2 regions of the Citrobacter sp. LJND-P06 genome follow, and region 1 is predicted to be linked to the other one. Evidence: riboswitches for the same ligand, from Rfam matches in the RefSeq annotation. Region 1 holds a riboswitch; the other holds the start of a gene.
The links. A riboswitch is a leader RNA that binds a small molecule or an ion and turns the genes downstream of it on or off. The one in region 1 is predicted to bind cobalamin.
Positions count from the first base shown of each region.

Region 2: it holds a riboswitch for cobalamin, as region 1 does, so the genes downstream of both, ACO7SM_RS08380 (cobyrinic acid a,c-diamide synthase CobB) here and btuB (TonB-dependent vitamin B12 receptor BtuB) in region 1, are expected to answer to the same signal.

Region 1 is NZ_CP187317.1:4,380,694-4,387,443, reverse strand. It holds gene oxyR (DNA-binding transcriptional regulator OxyR) at 1-765, shown strand, start outside; gene sthA (Si-specific NAD(P)(+) transhydrogenase) at 748-2,148, opposite strand; gene fabR (HTH-type transcriptional repressor FabR) at 2,347-2,982, shown strand; gene ACO7SM_RS20660 (YijD family membrane protein) at 2,998-3,357, shown strand; gene trmA (tRNA (uridine(54)-C5)-methyltransferase TrmA) at 3,410-4,510, opposite strand; cobalamin riboswitch at 4,625-4,819, shown strand; gene btuB (TonB-dependent vitamin B12 receptor BtuB) at 4,885-6,723, shown strand; gene murI (glutamate racemase) at 6,668-6,750, shown strand, end outside.
Region 2 is NZ_CP187317.1:1,753,956-1,760,705, reverse strand. It holds gene ACO7SM_RS08405 (decarboxylating cobalt-precorrin-6B (C(15))-methyltransferase) at 1-558, opposite strand, end outside; gene ACO7SM_RS08400 (cobalt-precorrin-7 (C(5))-methyltransferase) at 548-1,153, opposite strand; gene cbiD (cobalt-precorrin-5B (C(1))-methyltransferase CbiD) at 1,147-2,286, opposite strand; gene ACO7SM_RS08390 (cobalt-precorrin-8 methylmutase) at 2,283-2,915, opposite strand; gene cbiB (adenosylcobinamide-phosphate synthase CbiB) at 2,926-3,885, opposite strand; gene ACO7SM_RS08380 (cobyrinic acid a,c-diamide synthase CobB) at 3,882-5,261, opposite strand; cobalamin riboswitch at 5,358-5,532, opposite strand; gene pocR (transcriptional regulator PocR) at 5,846-6,750, opposite strand, start outside.

The sequences.
Region 1 (6,750 bases):
AGTCGTAAAGTTCTGTTCACTCAGGCAGGTTTGTTGCTGGTGGATCAGGCGCGTACCGTACTGCGTGAGGTCAAAGTGCTCAAGGAAATGGCAAGCCAGCAAGGCGAGACAATGTCTGGGCCGTTACACATTGGTTTGATCCCAACGGTTGGCCCGTATTTGTTGCCGCATATTATTCCCATGCTGCATCAGACCTTCCCGAAGTTAGAAATGTACTTGCATGAAGCACAGACGCATCAATTGTTAGCGCAACTGGATAGCGGCAAACTCGACTGCGTTATTCTGGCGCTGGTGAAGGAGAGCGAGGCGTTTATCGAAGTCCCGCTGTTTGATGAACCGATGATGCTGGCGATCTATGAAGATCACCCGTGGGCGAACCGCGATCGCGTGCCGATGTCCGATCTGGCGGGCGAAAAGTTGCTGATGCTGGAAGATGGCCACTGTCTGCGCGACCAGGCGATGGGCTTCTGTTTTGAAGCTGGTGCGGATGAAGATACCCATTTCCGGGCGACCAGTCTGGAAACATTACGCAATATGGTAGCGGCAGGAAGCGGGATTACCCTGTTGCCTGCGCTGGCGGTTCCGCGGGAACGTAAGCGTGATGGCGTGGTTTATCTGCCGTGTATTAAGCCTGAACCGCGTCGTACGGTGGGGTTGGTTTATCGTCCAGGATCACCGCTGCGCAGCCGTTATGAGCAGTTGGCGGAGGCCATCCGTGGTTCGATGGATGGCCATTTTGACAACGCGTTAAAACAGGCGGTTTAAACCATTTAACGCCGCTACCCGATAGGCTTCCGCCATGGTCGGGTAGTTAAAGGTGGTGTTAACGAAGTACTCAATCGTGTTACCGCCACCTTTTTGTTCCATGATAGCCTGGCCTATGTGAATAATTTCTGCCGCACGCTCACCAAAGCAGTGGATACCCAGAATTTCTTTGGTTTCGCGATGGAACAGGATTTTCAGCGTCCCGACATTCATCCCAACGATTTGCGCCCGCGCCAGATGTTTAAACTGGGCACGTCCTACTTCATACGGCACTTTCATCGCTGTCAGTTGCTGTTCGGTTTTCCCGACAGAACTGATTTCCGGAATGGTATAAATCCCGGTGGGGATATCTTCGATAAGATGGGCGGTGGCTTCACCTTTGACCAGCGCGTGTGCGGCGATACGTCCCTGATCGTAAGCCGCAGAGGCCAGGCTCGGGTAACCAATTACATCGCCCACAGCATAGACGTGCGGTAATGCCGTTTGGTACATGCTGTTGACTTTCAACTGACCGCGACTGTCTGTTTCCAGACCAATATTTTCCAGCGCCAGCGAATCCGTGTTGCCGGTGCGCCCGTTTGCGTACAGCAGGCAATCCGCTTTCAGTTTTTTGCCGGATTTCAGGTGCATGATCACGCCATCGTCACACCCTTCGATTTTCTCGTACTCTTCATTGTGGCGAATGACGACGCCGCTGTTCCAGAAGTGGTAAGAGAGGGAGTCGGACATTTCCTGATCGAGGAATGCCAGTAGGCGATCGCGGGTATTGATCAGGTCGACTTTGACATCCATTCCCCGGAATATCGAGGCGTATTCACAGCCAATAACCCCCGCGCCATAAATAAGCACGTGGCGCGGTTCATGTTGCAGACTGAGAATGGAATCGCTGTCATACACTCGGGGGTGCGAAAAGTCGACATCGCCAGGATGATACGGGCGAGAACCGCAGGCGATGACAAATTTCTCGGCCGTCAACGTTTCTACCGTACCGTCATGGCATTCCAGTGCAAGCGTGTGTTCGTCAACAAAACGGGCGTTACCTTGCAGGATTTCGCAGTGATTACGCTCATAAAAACCCTGCCGCATGCGCGTTTGCTGATTTATTACGTTATCGGCATGGTTGAGAATATCGGCAAAGGAAGAACGAAGCAGTCGGGAGTGGTCGCTGTAAAGAGGGTTCTGATTGAATTCGATGATACGGCTAACGGCGTGACGGAGCGCTTTTGACGGAATGGTGCCCCAGTGGGTACACCCGCCGCCAACGTTATGATAGCGCTCAATGACGGCGACGCGCGCTCCAAGCTTAACCAGACCCATTGCAGCGCCTTCGCCGCCGGGGCCTGAACCTATTACTATTGCATCGTAATCGTAGGAATGTGGCATGGTAAGGCTTACCTGTTCTTATACATAAAAGCAACAGGATAGTAACATTATTGCCGGGATAACCCAATTATCGTTGTGCTTTTTTGCGAAGTCGAAGCACAAACTGCGCGTAAACAATCATTCACAATCCGGCGTAAACCCGTTACTTTTAATCTCTGGTATAGTGCCAGACAAGGCATACGGAAGGATTCAGACATCGTGATGGGCGTTAGAGCGCAACAAAAAGAAAAAACCCGGCGTTCGCTGGTAGAAGCCGCATTCAGTCAACTGAGTGCTGAGCGTAGTTTCGCCAGTCTGAGCCTGCGTGAAGTTGCGCGGGAAGCGGGCATTGCGCCAACCTCGTTTTACCGCCATTTCCGCGATGTGGATGAGCTTGGTCTGACGATGGTCGATGAAAGCGGTTTAATGCTACGCCAACTGATGCGTCAGGCGCGTCAGCGTATTGCCAAAGGCGGGAGTGTGATCCGCACCTCGGTCTCCACATTTATGGAGTTTATCGGCAACAATCCAAACGCCTTCCGTTTATTATTGCGTGAACGTTCGGGTACCTCTGCCGCGTTTCGTGCGGCCGTTGCGCGTGAAATTCAACATTTCATCGCGGAACTTGCGGACTATCTTGAACTCGAAAACCATATGCCGCGTGCGTTCACTGAAGCTCAGGCCGAAGCCATGGTGACGATTGTCTTCAGTGCGGGCGCGGAGGCATTGGATGTTGGCGCAGAACAGCGTCGGCAATTAGAAGAGCGACTGGTATTGCAACTGCGCATGATTGCGAAAGGGGCATATTACTGGTATCGCCGTGAACAAGAGAAAATGTCACATCACTCCGAGTAACGTGAAGGATGAGCAATGAAACAGTCAGGTCAAGATAAAGGTACGTTATTGCTGGCGCTGGTCGCTGGCTTGTCAATCAATGGTACATTTGCGGCGCTGTTTAGCTCCATTGTGCCATTTTCTGTCTTCCCGTTAATTGCGCTGATACTGGCGGTGTATTGCCTGCATCAACGCTACCAAAATCGCACTATGCCTGTGGGGCTACCGGGCCTCGCTGCCGCCTGCTTTATTCTGGGTGTGCTGCTTTACAGTACCGTGGTTCGTGCGGAATATCCGGATATCGGCTCCAACTTCTTCCCGGCGGTACTGTCGGTGGCGCTGGTGTTCTGGATTGGCTTTAAGGTTCGCAATCGTAAGCAGGAATTGGCAGAGTAATGCAGTAGGCCTGATGGCGCTATGCTTATCAGGCCTGCAACGGCAACACGTTTTACTTCGCTGTCAGCAATACCCCGCACTCCATATGGTGCGTATACGGGAACTGATCAAACAACGCCAGGCGTGACACATTGTGCGTCTGGCTTAATGTTTCCAGGTTCTTGCAGAGCGTCTCTGGGTTGCAGGAGATGTAGAGGATACGCGGATACGCCTGCACCATTTTTTCGGTTTCACTGTCCAGGCCGCTGCGCGGCGGATCAACAAAAATGGTTTCGCACTGATAACTCTTCAGGTCGATGCCCTGTAGACGGTTGAATTCGCGCACACCGTTCATCGCCTGAGTAAACTCTTCCGCAGCCATACGAATAATTTGCACGTTATCAATGTGATTCGCGGCAATATTGTACTGTGCTGCCGCCACTGACGGTTTGGCGATTTCCGTCGCCAGTACGCGGTCAAAATTGCGCGCCAGCGCTAACGAAAAGTTACCGTTACCGCAGTACAGCTCAAGCAGGTCGCCGGTCGATCCTTTGGTTGCATCCAGCGCCCATTCCAGCATGTGAACGTTCATTGCTGCGTTGGGTTGGGTAAAGCTGTTCTCCACCTGGCGGTAGATCATCTCTTTCCCGGCAACCAGCAGACGTTCGTCAATGAAATCCTGGTCCAGCTCAATTTTGGTTTTCGTCGCCCGGCCAATCAGATGCACATTCAGATTTTTTGCGCGTAACGCATCCCGTAGGGCTTCGGCTTCTTTACGCCAGGCATCATCCAGTTTTTTATGGTACAGCAGCGTCACCACTGCCTGATTGCTCATTGTCGTGAGGTAATCAATCTGGAACAGCTTGTGGCGTAGAGTGTGATTGTCACGAACGCCTTCAATCATGGCGGTCATCAGTTGGTTGATAAGCTCGCTAGCGGCCGGGAAGCTGTCGACGCGAATGCGGTTTTTGGTCTGCTGATCAAACATGATGTGGTACAGGTCATCACCGTCGTGCCATAAACGAAATTCGGCGCGCATACGGTAGTGACTGACCGGCGAGCGAAACACTTCCGGCATTAGATCAGAAAACGGCGCCATCATACTCTGCAAACGGACGACTTTCTCGGCAAGCTGCGCGTCATACTGTTCTGTCGGAAGGTGTTCGGGGGTCATGATGCATCCTGAATAATAAAAGTACGCGGGGATTGTAGGGATTGCTCATCAGATGTCCAGTCATTGATGATTACGGATTTGTGATATCCAGCCTGGACAATAGGTTATAGCAGAATGTAGCATCCGTGCTCCGGTCCTGTGAGTTAAAAGGGAACCCAGTGTAAATCTGGGGCTGACGCGCAGCGGTAAGGAATGATGAGATGGATGCGCAAGCAGACACTGCCGTCAGGTGGGAAGTCTTCATCTCTTTTTATCTGGTACATAGATAATCTTCCAAGCCCGAAGACCTGCCGGCTAACGTCGCATCTGGTTTTCATCATCGCGTACTATCGATGGGGCCTGCGGCATCCTTCTTAGATTGTGGATGCTTTACAATGATAAAAAAAACCTCGCTGTTGACGGCGCTCTCCGTCACAGCATTTTCCGGGTGGGCACAGGATGTTAACCCGGACACCATGGTCGTTACTGCAAACCGTTTTCAACAACCTCTCAGCGCTGTGCTTGCCCCTGTGACTGTGGTCACGCGTCAGGATATTGATCGCTGGCAATCGACTTCCGTGAACGATGTGCTGCGCCGTCTGCCTGGGGTAGATATTTCGCAAAGCGGCGGCTCCGGACAGCTCTCTTCCATTTTTGTTCGTGGGACGAATTCCAGCCATGTGCTGGTGTTGGTTGATGGCGTCCGCTTGAATTTGGCGGGGGTCAGTGGATCTGCGGATCTCAGCCAGTTCCCGGTGGCACTTGTTCAGCGTATTGAATACATCCGAGGCCCGCGTTCCGCTATTTATGGTTCGGATGCGATTGGCGGCGTGGTAAACATCATTACAACACGCGAGAAATCTGGCACAGAGTTGTCTGCCGGATGGGGAACGAACAGTTATCAGAACTATAATATTTCAACGCAGCAACAGGTTAGTGAAAACACACGCGTCACGCTGATGAGTGATTATGCCTATACCCGTGGTTTTGATGTTGTCGCTTACGGTGGTACAGGCGTCCAGCCGCAATCCGATCGGGATGGCTTCCAGAGCAAGACGCTTTATGGCGCGCTGGAGCATAATTTTTCCGAAACCTGGAGCGGGTTTGTGCGTGGCTATGGCTATGATAACCGTACTAATTATGACTCCTACTACTGGCCGGGCACACCGCTGATCGACACGCGTCAACTCTATAGCCAGAGCTGGGACGCCGGATTACGCTTCAACGGCGAGAGCATTCAATCTCAACTGGTTTCCAGTTATAGCCACAGTAAGGACTATAACTACGACCCTGAATATGGTCGTTATGATGACTCCGCGACGCTGGATGACATGAAGCAATATAATGTCCAGTGGTCAAACAGTGTCGCCGTTGGTCGTGGTAATGTCGGGGCAGGTATCGACTGGCAGAAACAAACCACGACGCCCGGAACGGGTTATGTGGCTGAAGGTAATGAACAGCGCAACACAGGTCTTTACCTGACAGGGCTGCAGCAACTGGGTGACTTCACCTTTGAAGGTGCAGTGCGCAGTGATGATAATTCCCAGTTTGGCCGTCACAGTACCTGGCAAACCAGCGCCGGATGGGAATTTATTGAAGGCTATCGTTTTATTGCTTCCTACGGCACCTCTTACAAAGCCCCGAATCTGGGACAACTGTATGGCTTCTACGGCAATCCAGATCTGAATCCTGAAGAAAGTAAACAGTGGGAAGGTGCGTTTGAAGGGTTAACGGCAGGCGTTAGCTGGCGTATTTCAGGTTATCGTAACGATATCGATGACATGATCGATTATGACGATCACGCCCAGAAATATTACAACGAGGGGGAAGTCCGTATTAAAGGGGTTGAGGCAACCGCGAACTTTGATACGGGGCCGTTGGCGCATACACTCAGTTACGATTATGTTGATGCCCGTAATGCCATTACCGACAAACCGCTGCCTCGTCGCTCAAAACAACTGGTCAAATATCAACTCGACTGGCAGGTGTATGATTTTGACTGGGGCCTGACGTACCAGTATTTAGGCACCCGTTACGATACTGACTTTGTCACGTATGAGAATGTCAAAATGGGCGGCGTGAGTTTGTGGGATCTGGCTGTTTCATATCCACTCACCTCACAACTGACAGTTCGTGGTAAAATAGCCAACCTGTTCGACAAAGATTACGAGACAGTTTATGGCTACCCAACTGCAGGACGGGAATACACCTTGTCTGGCAGCTACACCTTCTGATCCACGTCCCACCGTGCTGGTGTTTGA
Region 2 (6,750 bases), 2.0 Mb from region 1:
TTCTTCCTTCTGACAGGCGATAACAAAAACAGGATTATTCGGTTTGAAATAGTGACCACTGCCGAGGGCAGTCAGCGACGAAACGTGTAGCTGTTGGCAATCCACGTCCTGCACGCCAATGTGCTCCAGATGCGCCAGCGCGGTATTCAGGTTTTCTTGCAGGATGAAGGTCATGACCAGCCGGCCGCCGCCGTGAAGCTGGCGCATTGCCCAGTCAATCAGTTCGGTAAGATGGCCGCCGCTGCCGCCCATAAACACCGCATCGGCTTTTTCGGTCAGCATCATTGGCGCTTCACCCGGCAGGATATCAATGTTGCTGCAGGCGAAATGCTGACGGTTTTCATCCAGCAGTCGCAGCGCGGCGGGATTGCGCTCAATGGCGGTGACATGTAAAGAAGGATGCTGCAGCGCCGCCTCAATCGAGACGCTCCCGGTTCCAGCGCCGACATCGATAAGATGGCTTGCGCGGTGCAATTCAAGTTTCGAGAGGGCGAGTGCGCGAACCACTTCTTTGGTCATCGGCACTTTCTCTCCACGTAGGAACAGCTCATCTTTCATCAAGGATCACCACTGCATTCATCTCATAGTCGCTGTTGACCTCACTGACGGGCAGCCAGTGGATCCGTTCGTTTTCCATCGCCAGGTTTTCACCGATCACCATCCAGCGATGTCCCTTACCGCGTTTCATTAACTGAGCCGCTATTTCGCGCGGGCCGCAGAGCGTGTCTGTGACCATCGCGACCTTGCTATGCCGCGCCAGCTCGTCAAAACAGACGCTGCGCCCGTGACTGCTGGTGAGCCACATATCGTTCATGTCAACGCCTGACTGCGCGCAGAGATATTGCACCGCGCTGATACCCGGAATAATGCGCACCCGCTCAAGACCAAAATGCGCCACCATGCGCGTGCCGATGCCGTAAAAAAGCGGATCGCCAGAGGCCAGTACCACCACGCGTTTATCAGTCTGACGGGCAACCCACTCCAGCAGTTCTGCAATGTTGGCGCCGAGCACAAACTGTTCGCCGCAAAAATCAGGGAACTGTAATAAATGGCGTTTCCCGCCTACCAGGACGTCGGCTTGCGCCACCGCGTCCCGGGCGGCTGGCGTCATCAGATGTAGCCCTGCGGGCCCCATTCCCACCACCGTTAACATTGCATCTCCCTCGCAATCTCTTCGACCGGACGATTACTGCCGAGAATCTGATTTTCGAAAGAGAACATGATGGCGTCACAGCAAGGCGGGTTTTTCGTAAAGCGCAGCATCTGCATGACACGCAGGCAAATTCGCTCGGCCAGATGCGGGTAAATGTGCTGAAATCCGTAGGCGTCGATGTGTTCCATCGCCGCTTCCGTGGTGTCGCAGTCGCTAACGAGCGTCAGCAGTTCACGCGGTGCGCCAAGCAGCGCCAGATGCGCAACCAGCGTTTCCATGCGGGCATCGGCGATATGACTGTGGGTATGGAAGATCCCGGCGGCGATTTTGATGAGCTTACCGGGGTGTCCTACCAGCACGATGTGGCGATACCCCAACCGCACCGCCTCTTCAATCATGTAGCCGACGAAATTGCTCATGGTGACGACAACCTGGGTGTCGATACCCATCTGCTCGCGGACAAAACGTTCACCATGATTGCCAGGCACCAGTACAACTCTGTCCAGACCCGCAGCACGTTTGATTTCAAGCTCCAGCGACAAAGAACGTTTCCAGCTCTCTTCCGACATTGGCGTCACAATTCCCGTCGTGCCAATGATCGAAATACCGCCCAGAATGCCGAGGCGCGAGTTGTAGGTTTTTTGTGCTCGCTCTTCACCTTCCGGGGCGAAGATTTCGATTTCTGCGCCACGCGCCGGACCAATGGCCTCACGTACCGCAGATTCAATAGTGTGCCGGGGCGTGCGGTTGATCGCGGCACTACCAACCGGCAAACCAATCCCTTTGCGGGTGACCGTGCCCACGCCCTCTCCGCCCAGCAGGACAATCTCACCGCTGTCATTGAGCGTCACACGGGCAAAAATCAACATGCCGTGGGTGGCATCCACATCATCTCCGCCATCCTTACGAATCGCGGCAATAGCCTGCTGCCCTTCAATGTGGGGAGACTCAACGTTAAGACACAGCGTCACCCCGGAAGGCGTCACGATAGAAACCTGATGAATCAAGTGCTGGCGTAATACCATGAGTGCCGCGACTTTTGCTGCTGCCGTTGCGCAGGATCCCGTGGTATACCCTTTGCGCAGCGCTTTGCCGTTGTGCCATACCGGGGCATCAAAGGATGCGTCGCTCATCGCGCCCCCTGCAGGTGGTATAACATGGCGTTCACGATGGCCGCGGCCACGTTACTCCCGCCTTTACGCCCCAATGCGGCAATAGCCGGCAGGTTGCTTTGCGTTAGTGCGTCTTTCGACTCTTCGGCGCCAACGAATCCCACTGGCACACCGACCACGCCGCTGACGGCAACATCATGTTCAAGCAACCGGAACAGTGCTGTTGGCGCATTGCCGAACACAAAAACCTTTTCGCCCTCTTCGGTAACCGCAATATCAACGGCAGCCATTGAGCGGGTGATCCCCTGCGCTTTTGCTGCACTCACCACGCGCGGGTCGCTGATGTAGCAGCGGCATTCACCGCCAAATTTAGCCAGCAGCGTTTTATTGATCCCGGAAAGCGCCATCGTGGTGTCGGTATAGATAACGCACTGACGACTGAGTGCCGCACACAGTTGCTCCAGCGCATCGCTGGAAAACCACAAAATGTCCAGCCAGTCAAAGTCTGCCGTCGTGTGGATAACACGTTTGATGATTGCTTCATGCAACGGGCTGGCAAACTGATAATCCGGGCGGGTTTCACGAATAATCTCGCCAATGATGTCGAAACTTTTGGTTTCAATCGCCTGGGGTTGCTGGATGTATTGCATGTATTTCTCCTCAGGCCGCGCCAACTACCAGCCAGTGCGCCACCATAAACAGCGCAAGGGCCAGGGTCGAAGCTACCCACATCAATCGAATCGTTTGGGGAATGTCGTCTACAGAAATGTCGCGCCGCGCGTCGCCTATCCAGGGTTTCTCAACGCGCTGACCAAAGTAGTTATTCGGCCCACCCAGGCGAACCCCCAACGCCCCGGCCACGCAAGCCTCAGACCATGCGCAGTTTGGGCTGCTGTGGTTGTAACGATCGCGCCAGCCGATCTGCAGTGCGCGGGCGCCATCCTGACGGCACAGAATTGCGGCAAGGCTGAGCAACAGCCAGCTCAGACGGGCAGGAAGGTAATTCGCCACATCATCAAGGCGGGCGCTGACCATACCGATAGCCCGGTATTTTTCATGCTTATAGCCCACCATAGAATCAAGGGTGTTGACCGCTTTGTAGGCCATGGCTAATGGCGCGCCGCCAATCAACAGGAAAAACAGCGGCGCAATAATGCCGTCAACGGTGTTTTCCGCCACGGTTTCTACCACTGCGCGATTGATTTGATCCGGCTGTAACTGCGACGTGTCCCGGCCCACAATCCAGGCGAGCTTTTCCCGACTTTCGGCAAGATTGCCAGCCCGCAGTGGACGTTCAACATCCATCGCGGCCTTTGCCAGGCAGCGTCCCGCCAGGACGGTAAAGATCATCCAGACTTCAACCAGCCAGCCAAACCAGGGGTGAATCATCGTCGCCAGCGTCAGCACGCCCCAGGAAACACCCCAGGTCACGCCGACCACCAGCACCCACATCACCGCTCCGCCAATCCGCAGGGCGCGCTCGCTATGGCAATAGCGTCTAACAAGGCGCTGAACCGAAGAGATTAAATTGCCTATCCAGCGCACCGGATGCGGCCAGTTTTGCGGGTCACCGATAATAAAATCGAGAAGCCAGGCAACGCCCCACGCCAGTAATGTCATAGCGACTCCCTGCCCGCAGCAAGCCAGTGGTTCAACATTTGCGGACGCTGCGCGAAATGAACGTGAAGGTAACTGGCAAAGGTATTTCCCACCTGCCAGCCACCGGACCATTCCTGCAAGGTCATACCGTCACGGACTTTGCGACATGCCATCACGGCCGGTGTTTCCGGGGTAAAATCCGAGTAGTGAAATTCATGCCCACGAAGCACCTCACCAGGCGCGGCCAGTAGTGTTTGCTGCCGGGCCTGCGCCTCGCAGTAGCCGAAGCGGGTAAGCCGTTTTCCCATCCGGCTGTGGCCTGGAATAACATCGGCCATCTGATATACCGCTCCGGTTGCATCCTCCAGCGAGGTTCCCAGGTACATCAATCCGCCGCACTCCGCATAGATAGCCACACCGCGCTGATGCGCTGCCCGCAATTGCGAAAGCATTTCTCTGTTTTCAGCAAGCGCCGCCGCATGCAGTTCAGGATATCCGCCGCCAAGCCAAATCATCTGACAGTCAGGGAGTTTGCGGTCATGCAGAGGACTAAAACGGGTAATACGGACGCCAGTACGCTCCAGCAGAGTGATGTTGTCCGGGTAATAAAAATTGAACGCTTCATCATCCGCGAGCGCCAGCGTAAGCCCTTCGCCAGCGAAAGCCGTGGGTAATGTCGGCCATTCACCTTCCGGCAGCGACGTGAGATGACTCAGCGAAAGCAGTTTGTCGATATCCAGCGTCTGCTCAAGAATGCTGGCAAATTCCTGCCACGGTTGCTGATTGATAACTGACTCTCGGGCGGTGACCAGTCCAAGATGGCGTTCAGGTAATGAAACGCCCTCAGCACGAGGGACATAGCCCAGAACGGGCACCGTGCAGTAGCGTTCAATTGCCGTTTTGAGGAGTTGGAAATGTGTTTCGCTGTTGACGCGATTAACAATGACGCCCGCAATATTAAGGTCTGGATCAAAGTGCTGGAATCCCATCACCGTCGCGGCAATTGAGGTTGATACCGCTTTGCCATCCACCAGTAAAATGACCGGGCAACCCAGTTGCTTCGCCATTGCCGCCGTACTGCAATAATTGGGGTCGGTGCCATAACCGTCGTACAACCCCATAACCCCTTCGATAACGGCAATGTCGGCCTGCTGCATATGCTCGCAAAACAAGGCATTAAGAACGGACTCAGGGAGCATGAAACTGTCGAGATTGCGGGAGGCCGTGCCACAGACCGCCGTATGCCAGCCCGTGTCGAGATAATCAGGCCCCACTTTGCAGGGTTGGACACGCAGACCGCGACGTTTTAACAGACTCAACAAACCCAGCGTTACCGTGGTTTTGCCACAACCGCTTCCGGTGCCTGCAAGAATAAATGCGTGAGAACGTGCCGCCATACCCTGATCCTGTTCAGGGTGGTAGGGGTGTAGAGATGCGCATGTAACCCGTCTTCAGACGATACGCTTCTGATCAACCCACTTCCCACCGAAGTTGTTGGTAATGGCCGACAGGCAGGTCTTCTGGCTCAGCGTCATCCTCACCCGTCCTTCCCAATCTTGCGATCAGTGGCGTTTACGGGGTCGTCAGCATCACAGCAGCGGGGGCTGCGGGGGATTCTCACCCCCTTCCCTGCCACAAATGTGGCAAACCTGTCGACTTACGTTATGGGGATTTTTCGTAACCCATAACGGTAATTAAACTCTAATTACATCTCACTCTTTCTTACGCCAATTTTCTGGCGTTTACATGCATATTTCACTCGTATATGTACTGAATGAGTGCAGCGGGGAAATAATAATAAAAACCACACTTCCCGAAACTGAACACCATCACAAAAATAAAAACAGACGCAGTTTATCCCTCAAATAAGACTATTTTGTTGCGCTACGACAACTTATTGCCTTGAGGTGATTTTTTTTCATTTTATAAAGACTGACATGCCGCAGGATATCAAAAATCGGCAATTGCCAGATATTGATATTTACGCAGATTCAATAGCGGAATTTTCATTAATTTGCTGACGAAAGGTCTGCGGCGTCACCTGATACGTCTGGCGAAAGACTTTGCAGAAATAACTGGTTTGAGAAAAGCCTAAATTACGCGCAATGCTGGCAATGCTCCAGTCACTGTGGCACAGCAGTTCCCTGGCGCTGGCCATTCTTTGCTGGTTTACCCAGGCGTTAAAACCGATACCCTGATATTTTTTAAATAACTTGCTGAAGTAGTACGGGCTCAGATAAACATGTGAAGCGACATCCTCAAGACGCAGATCGTCCGACAAATGCGCATCAATGTAGCGCAGCGCTTTCTTTATTTTACTGTCATGCGGATTAGGACTACGGTTCGCCCGGGCCGGTTCAGCTTGCTGTGGATTATCTTTGATAACGACAAAATTGAGTTGTTTTTTTAGGCAATTTTCAACAATCAGCTTCAATAGATCTGCTGACGCCATCACCCTTGAATAGTCCATCTCAGGCACGTTATAAAATTCACTCAGCAACTCGGGATCGGCCTGCCAGCGGTCATCCACACTGAGAATATCCACCAGACCGACATCGTTGCTTAAACGTACTTGTCCACAAAGAACAAAACCAACCAGATGACCCGCAATCACTAACGGAATAGAGAAATCGGTTAAACCTGCATGGCAGCGATAAATACAAGGCTGATCTGATTTCGATGCTTCCAGACCACCGCAGCGATCGCTCATACGACAACGTGTACTGTGTTGAGGGTGCTGGCGCATCAATTGACAAAATGGTGTGAAATTAAACAACTCAGAAATTTCATCACCATGAATATTGACAACCACAACGGCCAGACTGGTGGCTTGTGCAAAATCCTGTGCGATTTTATTAATGAGTTCTGAGTTCAGGGCACTGGCAG